Linked DNA regions of Prochlorococcus marinus str. GP2. The protein of the gene in region 1 binds, or shares a complex with, the protein of each later gene. Links are inferred from orthologs where the notes say so. Each region holds a gene or a part of one and is shown on either strand. Other genes may lie near its edges.

Evidence for each region.
Region 2: rpsP (region 1) and rpsT share a complex: the UniProt entries of both Bacillus subtilis proteins name them as parts of the 30S ribosomal subunit. The link is inferred for Prochlorococcus marinus str. GP2 from one-to-one orthologs.

Annotation. Positions count from the first base shown.
Region 1 is NZ_JNAH01000008.1:36,603-54,275, reverse strand. What follows is about bases 6,891-9,831. They hold rpsP (30S ribosomal protein S16), read left to right. Parts: upstream 6,891-8,148; coding sequence 8,149-8,514; downstream 8,515-9,831. Other genes in these bases: EU91_RS02145 (Bax inhibitor-1/YccA family protein), read left to right, coding at 9,582-9,831; EU91_RS02140 (PhoH family protein), read left to right, coding at 8,552-9,508; ffh (signal recognition particle protein), read left to right, coding at 6,891-8,094. Also shown: tRNA 2-thiouridine(34) synthase MnmA, read right to left, coding at 1-581; EU91_RS02110 (bifunctional ADP-dependent NAD(P)H-hydrate dehydratase/NAD(P)H-hydrate epimerase), read left to right, coding at 628-2,193; EU91_RS02115 (RpoD/SigA family RNA polymerase sigma factor), read left to right, coding at 2,335-3,276; pdhA (pyruvate dehydrogenase (acetyl-transferring) E1 component subunit alpha), read right to left, coding at 3,278-4,351; EU91_RS02125 (IMS domain-containing protein), read left to right, coding at 4,464-6,569; more of ffh, read left to right, coding at 6,616-6,890; more of EU91_RS02145, read left to right, coding at 9,832-10,319; EU91_RS02150 (hypothetical protein), read right to left, coding at 10,371-10,898; GTPase Era, read left to right, coding at 10,937-11,848; tRNA (guanosine(37)-N1)-methyltransferase TrmD, read left to right, coding at 11,849-13,069; EU91_RS02160 (TIGR03792 family protein), read left to right, coding at 13,066-13,512; nickel pincer cofactor biosynthesis protein LarB, read left to right, coding at 13,509-14,165; EU91_RS09670 (hypothetical protein), read right to left, coding at 14,170-14,301; EU91_RS09490 (hypothetical protein), read right to left, coding at 14,369-14,536; sulfur carrier protein ThiS, read right to left, coding at 14,649-14,858; EU91_RS02175 (thiamine phosphate synthase), read right to left, coding at 14,848-15,903; and 3 more genes.
Region 2 is NZ_JNAH01000008.1:213,558-218,587, forward strand. Bases 1-2,958 are described here. They hold rpsT (30S ribosomal protein S20), read right to left. Parts: upstream 1,648-2,958; coding sequence 1,354-1,647; downstream 1-1,353. Other genes in these bases: rpoB (DNA-directed RNA polymerase subunit beta), read right to left, coding at 1-308; EU91_RS01275 (TatD family hydrolase), read right to left, coding at 542-1,336; hisD (histidinol dehydrogenase), read left to right, coding at 1,767-2,958. Outside these bases: more of hisD, read left to right, coding at 2,959-3,053; ribose-5-phosphate isomerase RpiA, read right to left, coding at 3,050-3,763; EU91_RS01260 (trypsin-like peptidase domain-containing protein), read right to left, coding at 3,810-4,940. UniProt on the Bacillus subtilis protein: Binds directly to 16S ribosomal RNA.

The DNA.
Region 1 (17,673 bases):
AATTCTAATCTGCTTAGTACTTCTTGTGAAAGAGAATAAAGAAAATAACTTTGGTCTTTGTTTTCGTCAGCACCTCTGAGAAGAAGGAAGTCATTAAATACAAAGCTCTTGCAATCAAGTGTTTCAGCATAAGATGATTTTTTTATCCTTGCGTAATGTCCCGTCGCAATATGAGTAAAGTCTTTTTTGTTTAATGCGTAATTAAGCATCTCTTCAAACTTCACATTCTTGTTGCACATCGAACATGGAAGTGGTGTGAATCCTTTCTCGTAGCTTTCAGTAGTTTTTTTAATTACCTCTCTTTCGAAAATTTCTCTTGAGTCTATTATTTTATGATTAATTCCCAAATCTTCACAAAGGCCAGCAGCATCTACTAATCCTTCAGAACAACAAGAGCCTTGTCCTTTCATTAGCCAAAGAGTTAGTCCCTCAACATTCCAGCCTTTTTCTACAAGAAGAGCAGCTGAAAGAGAACTATCTACGCCACCAGAAAGACCTACAATAATATTTTTCTTTTTATTAGTTTTATTATTAGTAGAAAAACAGTTCTCTGATTTTTTATCCTTTTGTGTCTTTAACATGGAAGTTTAAATTTTTGAACAGTACCTAAATTGCTTTGTACTAATTATGAACGAAATTGTATGGCCAACAATTGACTCAAAACATTTAATTGTTGATTCAATGCAAATGTTGAAATTAGAGAAAGAAATGTTTTCTGATGGAATGCCACAAGAAGCATTGATGGAAAAAGCAGGTATCCAAATTAGTAGATGGCTCTTAAAAAAGAAACCTCTTCTCAAGCATGGAATAACTGTTTTTATAGGCCCTGGGCATAATGGTGGGGATGGTGCGGTAATAGCTAGAGAGCTTTTTTTGAAAGGTTTTTTAGTAAAGGTATGGTGTCCATTCCCTATAAAAAAAACATTAACAATCAACCATGTTAATTATCTTACATCTATTGGCGTCACAAAATTAGTAGAGCCCCCTGATGCAAATGGAAAAGAACTTTGGATTGATGCAGTTTTTGGTAATAATCAAAAAAGAAAAGTCGATAATACATTAATAAAACTTTTTAATCAAAAATTTTATAACAAATATGGCAAAGTAATAAGTATTGATATTCCAACAGGATTATGTCCTGATAAAGGAGAGCCTTTTTTAGGTAACGCAGTAAAGGCAGACCATACCTTGGCTATTGGTCTTCATAAGATTGGGTTGACGCAAGATTCAGCTTTACCTTTTATTGGAGAATTGCACCATATCGATATTGGGGTGCCTATTTATAAGCTACTCAAGATTGAAAAAAAAGTTTTTAAGGTTACTTACAAAGATTTAAAAAATATTGACTTACCTTCTTTACCAAAAAATTCCAACAAATATAAAAGAGGCAGAACATTATTAATAGCCGGAAGTGAAAAATATCCTGGCGCTGCATACTTAGCATTAAAAGGGGCCATATCAAGTGGAGCAGGTTTTATTTCCGCTGTTCTGCCTGAGTTGGTTGCTGAATCTATTTGGCAAGTGGCTCCTGAAATAGTTTTAAAGGGAACTATGCAATCTAATCAAAATGGAAATGCTTCTTTATATAGTGCATTAAAAAATATTGATTTAAGTGCATTTGATTCAGTAGCTGTTGGCCCAGGAATAGGAATTGATAATGATGATTGGCAAAAATCAAAAGACTATCTTATTAGTTATGGAGGATTATTGATATTGGATGCAGATGCACTTAATAGAATTTCGGAATCTAAGTTAGGGTCAAAATTCTTCTTAGAGAGAAAATTTAATACATGGATTACACCACATAGCAAAGAATTTCGAAGATTATTCCCTGATATGAAATCTGATACCAACTTAAGGTTAGCTGGCGATGCCGCAAAAGAATTTAATATTAGTATTCTATTGAAAGGTGCTAATAGTGTAATTGCTAATAACAAGAAAGCATGGCAAATTTTTGGTACTGATTCTCACACAGCTAGAGCTGGATTAGGTGATCTTTTAACTGGATTTTTAGCTGGCATATCTGCGATTGATTTAACCTTCAGTAGAAATGTACCAACTGATTTTTTTGCTAAATACGTTCTTTTACATTCATTCGCTGCATCAAAGTGTAAAACGGGGTCAAATGCATCTGCTATTGGTGATGAGTTGTCAAAAATAATGAGAAATGGGAAAACGAGACAAATATCTTGAAAGAAACAATTAAAGAGAGTTATTTCTAGTTTTAAACACATAAAGATGCAATTGTTACATCAAATCTGAAGCGCGCATTAAATATTTGGCTTTTTTCAAAAAAGTATAGGAAAGTTTTAATACCTCCTTTAGGTCAAAATTATGGTTTCTTCAATACCAGCTCAAACAGAACCACGGAAAAGAAGAGGTAACGATCCGATCAGCTGGTATTTGCAAAATATCGGCAGAGTCCCTTTGCTAACACCTGCTGAAGAAATTGAACTGGGTAATCAAGTCCAGAAAATGATGATTCTTACAGAAGATGGCACATTGAATGAAAAAATTAAAGAATTTACGGCTCATCAAAAAAGAACAATAAAAATTGGCAGAAGAGCCAAGGAAAGAATGATGAAAGCTAATTTAAGATTAGTAGTCAGTGTAGCAAAGAAATACCAAGGTAAAGGACTTGAACTTCTTGATTTAGTTCAAGAAGGATCGCTTGGATTGGAGAGGGCTGTAGAAAAATTTGATCCTACAAGAGGTTATAAGTTTTCTACTTACGCCTTTTGGTGGATTCGACAAAGTATGACAAGAGCAATTGCTTGTCAATCAAGAACGATTCGCTTACCAGTTCACTTAAGTGAAAGGCTAGCATCTATAAGAAAAGTTAGTAGGGATTTGGCTCACAAACTTGGTGCCATGCCAAGCAGAATTGAAATTGCAGAAGCAATGGAAATTGATGTAGAGGAATTAGATTCTGTTTTAAGACAAGCTTTATCAACAAGTAGTTTAGATGCTCCAGTTAATGGTGATGATGGTAGGAGCTTTTTAGGTGATCTAATCGCAGATAGTAATAATGAAGAGCCTTTAGATCAAGTTGAACAGAAAATGCATCAAGAGCAACTTGGGAAATGGTTAAGTCATCTAAGCGAACAAGAGCAGCATGTTCTTAAACTAAGGTTCGGATTAGATGGAAATGAAAGACATACACTCGCTGAAATAGGAAGATTATTAGAAGTTTCTAGGGAAAGAGTTAGACAGGTTGAACTTAAGGCATTAAGAAAATTAAGAAATTTAACAAGAAAATTACCTAGCGGTATTTAACTTAATCCTCCGCCCAAATATATTTAGTTAATTCCTGTGAAGGTGGTTCAGGAGCCTCTAAAGCATTTTTAACAGATTCTGATATCTCTTTGTCTATTTTCTTTTCGATATTTTTTAACTCATCTTCCGTGGCAAATTTACCATCAATAATTTCTTGTGCTAACTTTCTTATAGGATCTCTTTTTCCCCAAAACTCCTTCTCTTTCTCGGATCTTAATTCATCTGGATCAGCAAGAGAATGTCCTCTGTATCTATAAGTGAGGCATTCTAAAAGTGTCGGCCCATCTCCTGCTCTAGCTCGCTCAATCGCTCTTTGTGCTGCTCCTCTGACAGCTAAAACATCCATTCCGTCAACTTCCTCACCATGCATTCCAAAAGCAGAAGCTTTTCTCCAGATTTCTGGATTACTAGTTGCTCTATCGTGAGCCATACCTATAGCCCATTTATTATTCTCAACAACAAAAATTATGGGTAATTTCCATAATTGGGCCATATTTAAACATTCAAAAAACTGACCATTATTACAAGTCCCATCTCCAAAGAATGCTGCAGTTACTGCATCACTGCTATTATTGCCAACAACTTCCTTTTTATATTTACTTGAGAAGGCTGCTCCTAAAGCAACTGGGATTCCTTCTCCAATAAATGCGTATCCACCGAGTAAGTGATGCTCTCTTGAAAATAAGTGCATAGACCCACCTCTGCCTTTACTACATCCTGTAGCTTTTCCAAAAAGTTCACTCATTACTTCAAAAGATGGAACACCTGCACTTAATGCATGTACATGATCGCGGTAAGTACTGCAAAACCAATCATGTTTCTTTTTCATGGCACCAATTACCCCAGTGCTTATAGCTTCTTGACCGTTATATAGATGTACGAAACCAAACATTTTCCCCCTGTAGTACATTTCTGCACACTTATCTTCGAATCTACGACCAAGTGTCATATCCTCATAAAGAAATAATCCGGATTCTCGATCTAATTCGGCTTTTTTTATGTCTTGAAGATTTGAGATTCTCTCTACGGGTGTTTCCAAGAAAAATACCTTAATGAAGTTTTGATTTGTTAACATTCTAAGCTGCGAAGGTCTAATTTCATGATTTTTTTTAATAACTCTGTAAGACCATATGAAAAAATTTTTTAACTTGATAAAATTTGTCTAAGATTATCAATAGGATATTTGTTTGGAACTTCCTTTAGATCATTTTCGTTTAATTGGCGTAAGCTCCTCTGCATCATCTGAGGAGATATTAAGGGCATTTCAATTGCGTTTGGATAAAACGCCTGATGAAGGATTTACTTATGAAGTTTTAACTCAAAGGTCAGAGTTGCTTCGCCTAACTGCAGATTTGCTTACAGATCCAGAGAGTAGAAGGGAATACGAAAATTTATTACTCGATGGTGTATCTGGATTAGAGTTTTCTTCTAATAGAGAAGTAGCGGGTTTAATACTTCTTTGGGAATCAGGTTCTCCAAAAGAAGCTTTTAAAATTACGAGAAAAGCTTTACAGCCCCCACAAACACCAGCTTTAGGAAGTAGTAGAGAAGCTGATTTAACTTTATTGGCTGCTTTAACTGCTAGAGACTCTGCAATTAAAGAACAACAGCTTAGATCCTATTCAAACGCTGCAGACTTTTTACATGAGGGTATACAACTTCTTCAAAGAATGGGAAAGCTCGTAGAAAGAAGGAAGGATCTTGAGGAAGACTTAGCTTCCCTTCTTCCTTACAGGATCCTAGACCTACTTAGTAGGGATCTAAATGATCAGGAGTCTCATGCTAAAGGTTTAAATATGTTGGAAAATCTAATTATTAAAAGAGGTGGCTTAGAAGGTAATAATAAATCTGAATACGGAAATTATCTAAATCAGAGAGAATTTGAAGCTTTTTTCCAACAAATAAAGCCATATTTGACAGTCCAAGAACAGATAAATTTGTTTCTTGAATTACAAAAAAGAGGATCGTTAGAAGCGGGTTTTATGGCCTTTCTATCCATGACAGCAATTGGGTTCGCTAGGAGAAAGCCGGAAAAGATATTTGAAGCGAGGAGAATTTTAAAGAAATTAAATTTATCAGGTCTTGACTCAATGCCTCTTATGGGTTGTTTAGATTTGCTTTTAGCAGATATAGATCAAGCCACCGCTAGGTTCTCTAGCAGTTCTGATGAAAACTTAAGAGATTGGCTTAATAATTATCCAGATAATAAGTTAGAGGCTATATGTAGTTTCTGCAAAAATTGGTTGGAGAATGATGTTTTAATTGGTTATAGAGATATTGAATCAAAAGAGGTCGACTTAGATTCTTGGTTTGAAGATAATGAAATTCAAGAATTTATAGAAAAATTAGAAAAAAAATCAAATAAATCTTCATTTAAATCAAATCTTCAAAACCAAAGGATTAAAGAAGATTCTTCGACAAAAATTACTGAAGATTTTGAAAGTGATTTAAATAATGTCGAGGAAGGAAGTTTACCTTGGCCTGGTGGTATAAAAAAAGAATATGAAAAGCTAGATACCCAAGAAAACAAAATTAACGATGAAATCTTCATGAATAAACCAATAGAGGTTTACAAATATTTAATTGAAAAAATTGCTGAATTAAAATTTAGTTTTGGTGAATTTCTAAAGGAGAAAGATATACTTAGGCGGTCACCCTATACAATTTATTTATACGCTTTTTTTATCCTATTTACACTTGGGATTGGTATTGGATTCTTAAGAAATAATTTTAAAAAATCACTTCAAGATAAAGCTGTAATTGATAAACCTTTAATAGCTTTAGATGAAAATCAAAATAGAAGTAATAAAGATATTAATCAAGAGATTAAAATGAAATCTACAAATGAATTAAATTCTATTAATGAGAAGCCTATTGCAACCAATCCCACTCGATTTAAAGAGTTAACTGAAGCATCACCTTCTTTAGAAGAGATAAGAAAATTAATTAATGTATGGTTAACAAGTAAAAGAAATTACTTAGCTGGAAAGAGTGAAATTAATCTTTCTAAGATTGTGAGAAATGGCTTAATTGAAAGAACAATCGAAGAGAGAAGGAGTGATATCAAAAAAGGTATTTATAAAGAAATTAATTCCAAAATACTCAATATAGATTTGGAATCTCAAACTTCCTCTAGGATAGTTGTTTTAGTTGAATTAAATTATCTAGAGAGAGTAATTAAAAATTCTGGAGAATTAATTAATGAAACTTCATTGTCACCGCTGAAAGTTAAATATATTTTGGGTTTTTCCAAAAAATCATGGAAATTGGTGGATTTTGTAAGTGGCTTGTAATTATGAACTTTGAGATCGTTTATAATAGTTAAAAATACTTTTGATAATGTTTGATGAACTTTCATCACGCTTTGAAGATGCTGTAAAGGGTTTAAGAGGCGAAGCAAAAATTAGTGAAAATAATATTAATGATGCCTTGAATCAGGTCAAAAGAGCACTGCTTGACGCTGATGTTAGTTTGTCTGTAGTAAAAGAGTTCATATCAGATGTAAAAGAAAAAGCTATTGGAGAAGAAGTGGTTAGGGGTGTAAATCCAGGTCAAAAATTTATAGAAGTTGTAAATAAAGAATTGATAAATATTATGGGAAATGAAAATTCTCCATTAAACGAAAATAAAAATAACCCCACTGTTATCTTAATGGCCGGTCTTCAGGGAGCTGGTAAAACAACTGCGACAGGAAAATTAGGCCTTTATTTGAAGGAAAAAGAAAAGAAAGTTCTTTTGGTGGCTGCAGATATTTATCGACCAGCAGCAGTAGAACAACTAAAAACATTAGGAAGTCAATATGAATTAGAAGTTTTTTCAGCTAAAGAAAAAAATAGCAAACCAGAAGAAATAACAAAGGATGCATTGAATTATGCGGGTGAGAATAATTTTGACTCAATTATTATTGACACTGCTGGAAGATTGCAAATTGATGATTCTATGATGAGTGAAATGATTCGGATAAAAGAGGTTTCTAATCCTGATGAAGTTTTACTTGTTGTTGATTCTATGATTGGACAAGAAGCTGCTGACTTGACAAAGTCATTTCATGAAAAAGTAGGAATTTCAGGGGCGATACTAACCAAGTTGGATGGCGATTCAAGAGGAGGCGCCGCTTTATCAATAAGAAAAATAAGCGGTAAACCAATCAAATTTATTGGTGTGGGCGAAAAAATAGAGGCGCTACAACCTTTTCATCCAGAAAGAATGGCCAGCAGAATCTTAGGCATGGGTGATGTCTTGACACTTGTTGAAAAAGCTCAAAAGGAAGTTGAGCTTGCTGATGCAGAAGCTATGCAAAAGAAGCTTCAAGAAGCAACTTTTGATTTCAATGATTTTGTTAAGCAAATGAGATTAATTAAAAGGATGGGATCTCTAGGTGGATTGATAAAACTAATCCCTGGAATGAATAAAATTGATGATGGGATGATAAAAGATGGAGAAGATCAATTGAAGAAAATAGAATCTATGATCTCCTCAATGACTCTTGAGGAGAAACAGAAACCTGAGGTTCTTGCTGCACAACCATCAAGAAGACAAAGGATCGCTAAGGGTAGTGGTTATCAAGCAAAAGATGTAGATAAAGTATTAGCTGATTTTCAAAGAATGAGAGGTTTTATGAAACAAATGTCGAATGGAGGAATGCCAGGAATGGGAGGAATGCCAGGAATGGGAGGAATGCCAGGAATGGGAGGAATGCCAGGAATGGGAGGAATGCCAGGAATGGGAGGAATGCCAGGAATGGGTGGAATGAGTGGTAATAAACCAATAAAAAAACAAACCAAAAATAAGAAGAAAAAAGGGTTTGCTGATTTATAGTTTCTAAATTATTCCCGTTAAATGATATTATTGTTTAAAACGCATTGATTTAAGATGATTAAATTGCGCCTTAAGCGCTTTGGGAAGAAAAAAGAGGCAAGTTTCAGAATTGTTGCATGCAATAGTACTTCCAGGAGAGACGGCAAACCTTTGCAAGAACTAGGCTTTTATAACCCAAGAACTAAAGAAACTAGACTCGATACGGAAGCTTTAAGGAAAAGACTTACTCAAGGTGCTCAACCAACTGATGTGGTGAGGACTTTATTAGAAAAAGGAGGGTTATTAGAAAAAATAGAAAGACCCTCTATCGCTATAGGGAAGGCAAAATTAGAGAAGGAAAAAGCAGCTAAGGCTAAATCTAATGACTCAGAAAGTGATACTAGTAAAGCTGAAAGCGATAGTATCCAAGCTGAAAGCTAGTGATTTGATAAATTTTTATTCTTTATTCAATAATTAAATGAAAGAAGTTTCCAAAACTGGTCACTTCACAATTGATTTGCCAAACACTGATGCTGCTACAGCGTTATCAGGTCCCGGCAATTCTTTCTTGAAAAAGTTTGAGTCTCTCACGGGAGTTTCTTTAACTATAAGAGGCTTGCAACTTGAGATGAACGGTGTCATATCTAAGATTGAGAGAGCATCCGCATTGGTTGAACTGACAAGACCAATTTGGGAACAAGGATTAGAAGTGCCAGAGGTAGATCTTAAAGCGGCTTTGAGTTCTCTAAATATGGGAGAGTCATCTTCACATGCTGAACTTGGGAAAAAAGTTCTTGCGCGTTCCAAAGAAGGAAGATATCTAAGACCAAGAACTATAAGGCAAAAGGAATATGTTGAATCAATTGAGAACTTTGATCTTACCTTCGCAATTGGTCCAGCAGGAACTGGGAAGACATTTTTGGCTACTGTTTGTGCCGCAAGATTATTAAATGAGAAAAAAATAGAAAAAATTGTTTTAACCAGACCAGCTGTAGAGGCTGGTGAAAGTTTAGGATTCCTGCCTGGAGATTTGCAACAAAAAGTAGATCCATACTTAAGACCACTATTTGATTCTTTACATAGTATTTTCGGATTTGATAGAACAAATTCGCTTATAGATAAAGGAATTATTGAAGTTGCTCCTTTAGCATTTATGAGAGGCAGAACCTTGGATAATTCTTTGGTAATTCTAGATGAAGCACAAAACACTACTTGCTCTCAAATGAGAATGTTTTTAACCAGATTAGGTGAGAGATCAAAAATGGTTGTAAATGGAGATGTTACTCAAATTGATTTAAAAAAAGATCAGGAAAGCGGCCTCATTGAAGCATCAAGAATATTTTCTGAAACCGAAGGTATAAAATTTTGTTATCTAACTGTTGAAGATGTAGTTCGCCATCCTTTAGTTCAGAAAATTATTGAGGCTTATAAATAACTTTATAACTCTGGAGATCCGTACCCTGAAATTTGAAAAATCAAGTAGAATATAACCATGTTTAATAAAAAAAATGCCAGCAAGTAGTAATTTCAATCAAGCTATTCGTGAAGCACAAACTAGTTCAATTGTTGGACCTAATGTTGTTCAAAAAGCTCTACCTTATGTAGGTGGAGGTATGGTCCTAACCTCTTTAGGTGTTTTAGCAGGTGTCTCACTTATAGCAACAAACCCAGGTCTTTTCCAGCCCCTATCAATAGTCGCCTTAATTGCGGAATTAGTTTTGTTTTTTGTAGCTACAAGTGCAGCAAATAATGCAAATAATGCAAAAGCTCTGCCATTGCTAACAGGATTTAGTTTGCTAACTGGATTTACCTTAAGTGGAATAGTTGCTTTAGCAATAGGAACAATTGGGATTGGTTCAGTTGGAACAGCTGCCTTAGCTACTGGTATAACTTTCGTTATTGCCTCTTATACTGGCCAAAGAATGAGTGATAGTGTTGGTCAAGCACTAAGTGGGGTAGTTGGTCTTGGATTGATAGGACTGCTTATAGCAATGTTTGTCCAATTAATTGGTGGATTCTTTGCTCCAGGAGTTTTTGGAGGTTCAGGACTCGAATTGATAATTGCAGGATTTGGAACTGTCTTGTTTGTTGCAATGTCTTTCGTTGATTTCTATACAATGCCAAGAAGATACAATGACGATCAATACCTTGCAGGGGCTTTAGGTATGTATCTAACTTATATAAATCTTTTTGTTTTTATATTAAGATTAATGATTGCACTACAAGGTGGTGGAAGAAGAGATTAAATAAATTATTTAAATTTCCAAATTAAAGCGTAGAATTTTTTCTACGCTTTTTTATTGGGCGATATCAAGAATTTGTTTTTTTATGAATTCCTTTTGTTCTAAGTCATATTTTACTGAATTATCAAAACTATTACCCATATCATCTAAGTCTCTAAGTACTTGATTAACAGACTTTGTAACTAACTTAGTTTCTAGCAGTCTTAGAATGGCCTTACATCTTTCTGAAATGTTCTCCGATGTTGTCTCATATTCATGATTATTTTCTCTTCGATGAATAATAATTTGAGCGGAACTCATTATTAAATTTTTTACTACTATGTCTGTTACGGCACCACCACCTTCGTTCAGTTTGTAAATTAGTGAAAAGGGAAGTTTATCTAACAAAAAACAATCTTTATCTGATAAAGCGTACGCAAAAAATCCTCTGAGTCCATTTCTTGTTTTAGTTAGCTCTGCGATTCTATCTGCTAAAACCTCTTCGCTGAGTAAATCATCACCCCACTCTTTGCACCATTGTGCTGATATGTTTATTGCTTGCGTGAACGAAGCTTCTTTTAAATTTATGGTTTTTTTTTCCATTTTTGATCAGAATTTTATTATTGATGCATTAAAAGTCTTTGGCCAATTATAGATCTGGGTTTGTAACTTTACTAGGAAGGCCAAATGTCGGTAAATCAACTTTAATAAATAAATTGATTGGAGAAAAAATAACAATTACTTCTCCAATAGCGCAAACTACTAGAAATAAATTAAAAGGAATACTTACTACAGACAATGGGCAAATAATTTTTGTTGATACGCCAGGTGTTCATAAACCTCATCATCGACTTGGAGAGATATTAGTAAAAAACGCAAAATCTGCAATTAATGGAGTTGATATGGTAATTTTTGTAATTGATTCAAGTGAAGAACCTGGTAGAGGTGATGAATATATTTTGAACTTTCTAATCGCAAATAAAACTGAGTTTATTGTGGCATTAATTAAGTGGGATTTGGTTAATAAAGAATTTAGGAATTTACGATTAGATCAATATAGGAGATTTTTCGGAGTTAATAGAAACTTTCAAATTGTAAGTGCTTCTCAAGGAGAGGGATGTTCGGAACTAGTCGATATGGCACTAAATTTTCTTCCAGAGGGACCAAAACTTTATGACGAAGAGACGATTTGCGACCAACCATTAGATAACTTATTATCTGATTTAGTAAGAGAGCAGGTATTAAAAAATACAAGAGAAGAGGTACCTCATAGTGTCGCAGTAAAGATAGAAAAGAGAGAGAAAATGAAAAGAAAAAATGGCAAAGTTTTTACAGCTATTTTGGCTACTATTATTGTTGAAAGATCAACTCAAAAAGGTATTCTTATTGGAAAGAAAGGTTCAATGTTAAAAATGATTGGTCAGTCAGCAAGATCAAATATGTCAAAATTAATAGATGGTCCAGTTCACCTAGAGTTGTTTGTGAAAGTTGTTCCAAATTGGAGAAAAAAAGAATCAAGGTTAATTGAGTTTGGTTATGAGGAAGATTTCTAGATGAGTGGTTTTAACTTTGATGTAATTACTTTGTTCCCTAAAGCTTTTGAATTAATAAATAATTTAGGGGTCATAACAAAAGCTCTAGAAAAGAATTTGATCGATTTAAATTTACATGATTTGAGAGAGTATGGAGAAGGTTCTTACAGACAAGTAGACGATAAGCCTTATGGAGGAGGAGCAGGTATGGTATTAAAACCTGAACCTATTTATAAGGCATATGAATCAATTAGAAAATTATCTAAAAGTAAAACTTTGCTGATGACCCCACAGGGTAAAGTCCTTAAGCAAAAGGATCTTGTGAGATGGTCCACTTTGGATCAAATAATAATTATTTGTGGTCAATATGAAGGTTTTGATGAAAGGATTAGATGTTTAGCTGATGAAGAGATATCGATTGGCGATTATGTACTTTCTGGAGGTGAAATACCCGCTATATCAATAATTAACGGTTTGACTAGATTATTGCCAGGAACTCTTGGTGATCCAGAGTCCTTAGTCGATGAGAGTCATAATTCTTCTTTATTAGAATATCCTCAATACACGAGGCCAATAAATTTTAAAGATATGAAAGTGCCAGATATTCTAGTGAGCGGTAATCATGAAGAGATTAAATCGTGGAGAAGAAGAAAAAGTTTTGAAAGAACATTGGAGAGGAGAAGTGACTTGATTTCAAATGAAAACTACAAAAAATCCCCACAAAGTAAGAGAATAATAAAAGAAAATAATCAATTCATGAAATTTAGAATAGGTAATGGATACGATATTCACAGATTAGTAGAGGATAGAGATTTAATTATTGGAGGTGTAAAATTAAATCATCCTGAAAATTTAGGATTGGATGGTCATAGTGATGCGGATGTTTTAAGTCACTCAATAATGGATGCATTATTGGGAGCCCTTTCTTTGGGCGACATAGGAAAGTATTTCCCCCCATCTGAAGAAAAATGGAAAAATGCTGATAGCTTGTTTTTGTTATCAAAAGTAATTGACTTGATAAGACAAGATGGTTGGGAAATAAATAATATCGATAGTGTTCTTGTTGCTGAAAGGCCAAAAATCATGCCACATATAAAACTAATGAAAAAAAATATTTCTGAAATATTAAATATCGATGAAAATTTAATTGGGATTAAAGCAACCACGAATGAAAAATTAGGTCCAGAAGGGAGAGAAGAGGGTATAAGTTGCCATTCAGTAGTGCTACTTGAGAAAAAATGAAATTCAATTTAAATTTGAGAAGAATATTCCAAAAATTTTGTTTAATATTTATTTGCTTAGTAGCTTTAAATTTTCAATCTAATTTCCCCAATTTACAAGCTCTTCCTATGGATAATTATCAAGATGAAATGGTTACAGAGGAATTAAGACTTAAAGTCCCTTCTGAGGTAAAAGCTGCATGGTTGAATGCAGAAAAAGAAATCTGGGATCCCTGGTTATCTTCTCAAGAGGGTTTTTTGGGGAGGCAATTATTTTGGGATAGAGAAAAAGAAGAAGCTCTAATATTAGTGAATTGGGAGAGTAAAAAACTATGGAAAAGCATCCCAATGTCTGAGGTAAATGTAGTCCAAGAAAAATTTGAAGATATTGTTAAAACAGCTCTAAATGTAAAAGAAAATCCTTTTATATTAATTTATGAAGGAGAGTTAGATAAGCAAGGATGAATTTTGATATTAGATTTGATTTTCAAAGAAGAGATAGGCTTGGACTTATTGAAGCAATTTGGGGTCAAGACAAGAGTATCGACCAATTAAAAAGAGTATCTGAAACTGTATTGAATAAAAATGAGGTTGTTTTTATTACAAGGATTAATAGTGAAAAAGCTAATTATCTTTTAGATTTATTTGATGATGCAAGATTCTATGAAGAAGCAAAATGCTTAATAATTGGGGAAAATCTAAATAAAATAAATACAAATAAAAAAGTTGCTATAATTTCAGGCGGCTCAAGTGATTTGGCCGTCACACTTGAAGCAAAATTAACGCTTGAAATTTATGGAGTGAATTGTCAATCTTTTATAGATGTTGGAGTAGCAGGACTTCATCGATTAATGAGTCAGTTAGAAGAAATTAATAAATATGATGTATTAATTGTTTGTGCTGGAATGGAGGGCGCTTTGGCAACAGTTGTGGGAGGATTGTTGGCACAGCCCATTATCGCAGTGCCTGTTTCAGTCGGCTACGGTGCTAGCAAGGATGGAGAAACTGCATTAAATAGTATGTTGTCTAGTTGTTCTCCAGGTATTGCAGTTATGAATATAGATAACGGTTATGGAGGAGCAATGGCAGCCATAAGAATTATTAAAAGTATTTCCTAGATATTTACTTCTTTTCTATTTCTAATAGGTTTTCTATCCATAAATTCAGTTGTTTTGATAATATCCCTTCTTCTCGCATTTTGATTGCCTTAATTACAACTTCTGTGTTTACCCACTCTGGAAATCTTTTAGGCATTTATTATTTAGCTCAGTATTTATAATTTGGTACAAAATTTTATAAAAACAAGTTTTAAGTAACAAATTTAATCTTTTATGTTTGATTTAGTACCTAACCTAGAAAGTTCAGAAGAGGTATGTTCACTTTCCACATTTTTTAATCTCTCAATTAACTCGGATAAATCCTTAGAAGCAAGCTCCCCATTTTGTTCCCATTTTAAGGATCTTGAATTATTATTTATCTTTTCTTTCATTGGTTTATTTATGTATTAAGAATATATAACGAAAAAAGAAAAAATTTGGTAATTGTTTCAAGCTTAAAATTAAAAAAATATGAAGATTTTAAATGTATAAAAATCTTATCTTTTATCCACCGCCAACTATTGAAACGATTTCTAAATTATCTCCATCTTTAATTTTTAAATTTCCCCATTGTATTGAATTAATAATCACATTATTAAGTTCGACAACAACTGTGTTAGGTTTATATCCCATTGAATTAAGTGCTTTAGAGAGCAGGGCATTTTCTTGATCAAGTTCTATTTTTTTTTCTTCTCCGTTTACTTTAATTTTCATTGGTTAATTCTTTTAAAATCATAATAGCGTCTTCTTTAGGATCTTCAGAATTCATTAATTGCGAAACTAAAGCAACTTTTTTAAAACCATTTCTTTTTAGATATGAAATATTATTTGTCTTAATTCCTCCAATAGCGAACCAAGGAATGTTTAAATCTTTTGTTAATGTTTTGATCTTTTCAATACCTATTGGTTTTTTGTCCTTTTTTGTTACAGTTTCAAATACTGGTCCTATTCCAATATAATTACAACCATTTTTAAGGGCATTAGAAATATCAATTTCATTATTTGCACTTATACCAATAATTTTTGAATATCCTAATAATTTTCTTGCGTTTTTTAAGTCTAAATCATCTTGTCCGAGATGAATTCCATCCGCATTTGAAGCTAAAGCTATATCAACCCTATCGTTAATGATAAACAATGAATCATATCTTTTACATAAATTTTTAATTTGAATTGCTTCTTCAAGGTGATCTTTATCAGTCCCCGTTTTAAATCTATGCTGAATAATTCTTACGCCAGCAATAAGTAGATTCTCTATAATTTCTATTAAGTTTTCCTTTTGGTCCGTTATTACATATAAGTCATTTTCTTTTAATATTTCCTCCGACTTCATACATTCGCTTAAACATAATAAGTCGATCTCTAGAGTGTAAATTTCATATCTAATTTCCGAAGCGATTTTTGAAAGCTCATGATTATGTAGCCTTGAGAATTCTTCAATTACTCTCAACGCTTCTTGAACTCTGCCTGAATTAGAACTTATAATTTGCTCATTGCTTTTCCTCTTAAGTTGCTCTTGGTGAGTCAATCCTTTGCATTTGTCCTCAATATGATTCCTGGATAGTTTATAAACTTCTAAATGATTTTTCCCTAAGATTTGTCTAAAGTTTTTAATCCTCTCAACATATTTCTCTTTGCCTAGACCAAATCTAGCCCAATCCTCTAGTACTCTTAATCCTTCTCTAGCTCTATCTAGATTAGCGTCAATAATTTGATAAATTCTCAAATCTTCAGCGTTTGTGGGATTGAAATTCTGCATTTGTAATTTATTTTTCGTAGTTTTTAAAAATACTTAAAGCATTATCTCTATCTTTTTTTATTTGATTAGAAAGTTGATCTATATTATCGAATTGAATTTGAGATCTAAGCTTTTCAACTGGTTCTACTGATAGATTTAAACCATATAGATCGATATCTTTATTTATTAAATGGACTTCAACTGCAGATGGCAATAAAGGATTTATTGTTGGTTGAGATCCAAGATTCATAACAGATTCAATTTTTTGGTTAGAATTTTTCAAAGTTGTCCAAGCTGCATAGACTCCTTCTCCAGGTAAAAATTTTCTGCCATCTATTTCAAGATTTGCGGTGGGCCATCCTATGCTTTTCCCAATCCCTTTACCTTTGACAACCTTTCCACTAAAACTGTAGGGCCTTTTAAGAATTTTGAAAGCATTTTTTAGATCACTTTTATCTAACAAATCTCTTATTCTGCTGCTGCTGATCCTTCCTTCTTTATCTTCTAAAATAGGAGTAATTTTTAGTTTTATATCCGTATCTTTAATTATTTTTTTTATAGTATTTATGTCTCCACTTCTTCTAAAACCAAATTTAAAATTAGCACCTACAGAAATGTTTTTAGCTTGTAATTGATTTATCAAAATATTCCTTACAAAACTTTCTGCACTTAATTTAGATAGTTCCTTATCAAAAGGAATCAGAACTAGTTGTTCAATCCCGAGATCTTCAAGAATATGTAGCTTTTCATCTGGTAGATCTAGTCTAAGACGAGTCTCTTTGTATAAAATCTCTCTGGGATGTGGCCAAAAGCTTGCAATTGTTGGGGTATATTGATTTTCTTCAACTACACTTTTTATTAATTTTCTGTGGCCAGCATGTAGGCCATCAAAACTACCAATAGCGATTGAAGTGGGATTCTTAACTTCAGATGGCGATTTTAAAGAGATCAAAAGATTACGTGCAATTTTATGATTTTGATGGCAAATTTGAATAGTTATAGTTTATTCAATCAAATGAATGTCTGACAAAATTGATTTTCAGTCCCTTTCATTTGGAATGCGACGCATTGGATGGATACGCTTTTGGGTTCAATCCATTTTAGGTGTTGTTGTTGCAGCTGTTTTGCTTTTTTCAAATGTTGTAAATAATAACGAAGGACAGCTTGGGCTATCTCCTGGTTTATCACTTACAACTATATCCTTGATTTTACTACTTTTTAGTCTTTGGCAAGGTTGGTTAATAGTTAGAACAGGAAGAGCAATAGCAAGTAATGCGAGACCCTCAAGAGGTCAAACCACTAAATTAATAAAAAGAGGTTTGGTAGTTGATTTGTTAGGAATTTTGTTTGGAATAATTGGATATCAAGCTCTTATGGGCGCACTATTTATACAAGCATCCTCTCAAACTACCGGACAATTGATAACAGCGACATCTGATATCCCAATTACAGGACTTGAGATTTTATCAGTACTAAGTAATACACAAGTGATTGCTGCTCATTATTTTGGACTTTGTTTTTCTTTATGGCTTTTAAGAAGGATTTATAAATGAATTATTAATTTTAGGTAAGTCGTTTAAATCTCCCCTCCAAAACAAATCTGGTTCTACAGGTGTAAGAGATATTTTATTATCTTGTATTTGAGATACGTCGCTGGGCCAGTTCTTTGGGCCGTAACCTTTTGACTTAAGATCTAAAACCACCTCACCTGCTAACCAATAATAATCGTCTCCCCTAGGGTCTTCCCTTTTTGAAAATTGATTTTTATATTTTCTCACTGATAATCTTGTC
Region 2 (5,030 bases), 170 kb from region 1 along the record:
AATACTTCTTGTTCTTTAATTTCCCCTGTTTCTTTATTGATTAATCTACAAGTTACATACATTTGAGAAGCAAATGTTGCATCTCTTCTTTTTGCTTCCTCAACATCATGTCTAGGTCTTTTCAGCCTATACTCTTCACCTATAAAGTGTAATTCTAATTTGCCTGTGTAATCAGAAATGGGTGAAAAGTTTTGTAATTCTTCTATTAACCCCTTCTCCAAAAACCATTTAAAGCTTGCTCTTTGTACTTCAACTAAATCTGGTAGATAAGTAGCTGTTTTTGCTACCTGTAAAGCGCTACTGCTCATCCAAGAAAACCTTCGATTATGTGAGATTTACTATTTACTTAAAATCTACTTAATATCTAGTTGTTTAACCTTTCTCTCAATTTAAATTCAATAATTAAGTCTCGATTTCAACAAAAAACCAATGATTAAGACAAAAAAAATTGAGTACAATGGCCAAATAACCAATAATTAGGAAAGTAAAAACTAAAAATTAAGAAAATTTCCAGTAATTCCTTATATTAGCAGCTTTAGTGTTAACTTAACAAGTCAAATTTAAACAAATCTTTAGCATTCTTAGATGACTCTTTCGCAATTGTAAATAATTCAGTAGATCTTAAATCCGCCATAAAATTTGCAACATTTTCAACAAATGCAGGTTCATTTCTTTTACCCCTATGGGGAACAGGAGCTAAAAAGGGTGAGTCAGTCTCAATTAGATACTTATCATTAGGTACTATTTTGGCACATTCATGAATTTCATGTGCTTTCGGGAAGGTCACTATTCCACTAAAACTGATATAAAAACCAAGATCTAGAAATTGTTTCATTTCTTTCGGGGTTCCTGTCCAACAATGAAGTACACCTTTAGGGCATTTCCCTTTCTTAGAGAGGTCATCACATATTTCAATCATTTCATTTGCAGCCTCTCTACAATGAATTATTACTGGCAAATCAAGTTCATAAGCTAACTCCATTTGTGGAATAAGAGCATCAATTTGTTGAGTTTTATTTTCACTTTTAAAAAAATCAAGACCTAATTCCCCAATTGCTACAACTTTTCTATCTTCTTGTACTGACTTTCTTAAGACGGATTTAGAATTTAGTTCCCATTTGTTGGCTTCTAGGGGATGCAAACCTACCGAATAATATATTTCACTAAACTCATGGGATATTGTTTTTAACTTAGGAATTTCATTTAGTTCACAACAAGCATGAACTAATTTTCTTACACCTCTGGAACGTAGTCTTTGAACAACATCTTCAATATCGCTCTCAAAATTTTCAAATATCAAATGACAGTGTGAATCAATGAGTTCAATATCGCTCATAATTATGTTCTGTCTTTTTACTTTGTTGTTAAAGTGGATTTTACAAAAGTGTTAATTTTTGATTTTTTATTAGCTCCATTATTCTTATGGAGAACATTTTTCTTAACAGCTTTATCAATCAAACTGAAAACTTTATTAAGACTTGTTTTCACTAAATCTTCATTATCCTTGTTAGGTTCTTTTTTATATTTTTCACAATTCTCCAAGGTTTTTTTAGTCAAAGTCCTTACAGTTGATTTGTATGATCTATTGATTAATCGATTTCTTTCGGCAATTTGTATTCTCTTTTTTGCTGATTTGTTATTAGCCACAGAGGGTATATAAATAGAAGATTTTATAATAGCAAATTAATTGACTACTTATCAATCATATATAATTTATAAAGTGAAGTAAATTGGACTTTAAGCCTATCAATTTGAAAATTTAGAATATGAAGATTATTAATAATAAAAAAGAAGCGATCCAAGAATTAAAAAGGATTTCTAATCGAACTAACTCAGAAAACAATAAAAATATAAATTCAATTGTCGAAAAAATTCTTCAAGAAGTAAAAAAAAATGGAGATATAGCTGTAGAAAAATATACAAGAAAATTTGATGGTTTCAACCCTGAGCCAATGCAAATTAGCGCTCGAGATTTGAAAGATGCATGGGATAAAATTGATAGCAATTTAAAGCAAGCACTTGAAGTAGCCTATACAAGAATCAAAAAATTCCATGAAAAAGAGATTCCATCATCTTTTATTATAAAAGGTGAACATGGTGATAAAGTTCAAAGAAAATGGAGACCTGTAAAAAAAGCAGGTCTTTATATCCCTGGAGGTCGGGCTTCTTACCCAAGTACTGTATTGATGAATGCGATACCTGCGACAGTAGCAGGTGTAGAAGAAATTATAATGGTTTCCCCTGGAGATACTAAAGGGGAAGTAAACAAAGCCGTTTTAGCTGCAGCACATTTATCAGGAATCAATAAAGTTTTTAGAATTGGAGGGGCTCAAGCAATTGGTGCTTTAGCATTTGGAACAAATCAAATCGATAAAGTTGATGTTATTTCAGGTCCAGGAAATATCTATGTAACTACTGCTAAAAAACTAATTTATGGCTCTACAGGAATTGATTCCTTAGCTGGCCCAAGTGAAATATTAATCATTGCAGATGAAACAGCTCTAAGTAAACATATAGCTTTTGATTTATTAGCACAAGCTGAACATGATCCTTTAGCTTCTTCAATACTTCTAACTACTTCAGATGAACAAGCTAAAGAAGTCTTAAAAGAACTATTCAAAATAGTAGATAATCATCCAAGAAAAGAAATTTGCATGGAATCAATAAAAAACTGGGGATTAATCGTTATTTGCGAAAATCTTGAATCATGTGTTGAACTAAGCAATAGCTTTGCTCCAGAGCATTTAGAAATTTTAGCTTTAGATCATGAAAAGATACTTGAAGGGATAGAAAATGCGGGTGCAATATTTTTAGGACAATGGACACCAGAAGCCGTAGGAGATTATCTGGCTGGACCGAATCATACTTTACCTACATCAGGGAATTCCAGATTCAGCGGTTCTTTAGGAGTTGAAACTTTCATGAAAAACACATCAATAATAGAATTTAATAAAGAAAGTTTAAAAGTTAACAGCCGTGACATTATTCATCTTGCTCAAAGTGAAGGGTTAGATAGTCACGCTGATTCAGTAAAAATAAGATTTGAAGACTAGGAAAGTTTTGAAGGAGAATAGACGACTGGAACATTGTTTTCAATTTTACCAACCAATACTTTATCTGTAAGATCAACAAATAATCCATTTTCTAATACTCCTGGAATATTATTAATATTAGTTTCAATCTCTTTTGGATCTTGAATACCATTTTTAAAAAAAACATCTAAGACCAAGTTGCCTTGGTCAGTAACAACAGGTCCAGCTTTTTTAGTAGCCATTCTTAATGTAGAACTTCCATTCATTTCTGAAATTAATTCCTGAACATGCTTCCAGGCATTCGGCAAAACCTCCACTGGTAAAGGGAAAGAATGATTTAAATTTTGTACCAGTTTAGTTTCGTCAACAACAATTAATAATTTTTTAGCTTTAGATGCTACCAACTTTTCTCGAACGTGGCATGCACCTCCACCCTTTATTAACTGAAATCTGGAATCAACTTCATCAGCTCCATCAATAGCTAAGTCGATTTGAGAAACAGAAGCTAAATCAACAAGAGGAATATCGAGCTCTAAAGCCAAAACTTCTGACTGGAAGGAAGTTGCAACTCCTTTAATATTTTGCAATTTTCCTGAATGAATTTCTTTAGCTAAACTTCTTATCATAAGCGCGGCTGTAGATCCAGATCCTAATCCTAGTATCATGTCACTCTTGACCTCGTTAATTGCTGCATCAGCAACAACTTGTTTCATTTGTGTTTGTGTATCCAAAATCTTTTTTCCTAGGTTTATAGATAATTAAATTTCAATGGGTGATTTATGTCAAACCTGGAAGGGGTTCTGGTTTAATATTTATCTCTATCTCTTTATTATCTCTCAAAACATTTAGTAGAAATACTTTACCTATCTGAGCTTTTTCTACTTCATCTAGCAGAGCTTTAGGTTCATCTATAGAAATATTTTCGGCTGCTATTACTAAGTCGCCCCTTCTTAACCCAGCTTTTTCAGCAGGGCTATTAGGTATCACTGATTGAATTAATGCTCCATTTCTTTCTGGTAATTGAACTAATGAATTAGGGTCTTTATTATGTTCTTTAGCAATTTTAGGATTCAAAGAAATCAATTGGACTCCCAAATAGGGATGAATAACTTCTCCATTTTTAAGAAGCTGATCAGTAACATTTTTAGCTAAATTAATTGGAATTGCAAAACCCAAACCTGCACCAGGGCCGCTTCTTACTAAAGTGTTGATTCCTATTACCTCGCCGTTTGAATTGATAAGTGGGCCTCCAGAATTACCTGGGTTAATTGCCGCATCAGTCTGAATTAAATCAAGTCTTTTGTCTGAAAATCCTAGACTATTAATATCTCTATGGAGGCTACTAACTATACCTAGTGTAACTGTTTTCTCCAGACCATATGGAGTTCCAAGAGCTATTGCCCAGTCTCCAACTTCAAGATCCTCAGAATTCCCAAGTGGTGCAGAACTAGAATAAGTTGATTCTTTAATTTTTACTAAAGCTAAGTCAGTGACTGAATCCGTTCCCAAAACTTGCCCATCGCAAATTGTTCCATCTGCCAAGGTTACTGAAACTTCATCCACTCTTTCTACAACATGAGCATTTGTGAGAACTAAACCATTATCATTGATAATGACTCCAGAACCTTGGCCTCTTTCTCTATCTGGGAAGATACCAGGTTCCCCAAGCAAATCCCTTAATAAAGGATCAAGTAAAGTTGGATCAAACTGTTGCCTTTCAACCAATCGCTCAGTATCAATTTTCACAACAGCAGGGCTAACATTTTTAACTGCAGAGGATACAAAATTATGGTTTTCAAAAGAATTCAACGCTAAAACTTCAGTTTCTTGAAAGAAGTTAACTAAACAAAAACAAAGAATAATGGATATTTTGATTAAATCATTTAATTTAATCTTGAGCAATTTCATTTATAGTAAGTAGATTATAATTTTTTTAGTAAATCTAATTCAAGAAATAAATTATCGTTGTTTTTTTGTTTACATCCATAAAATACAAAT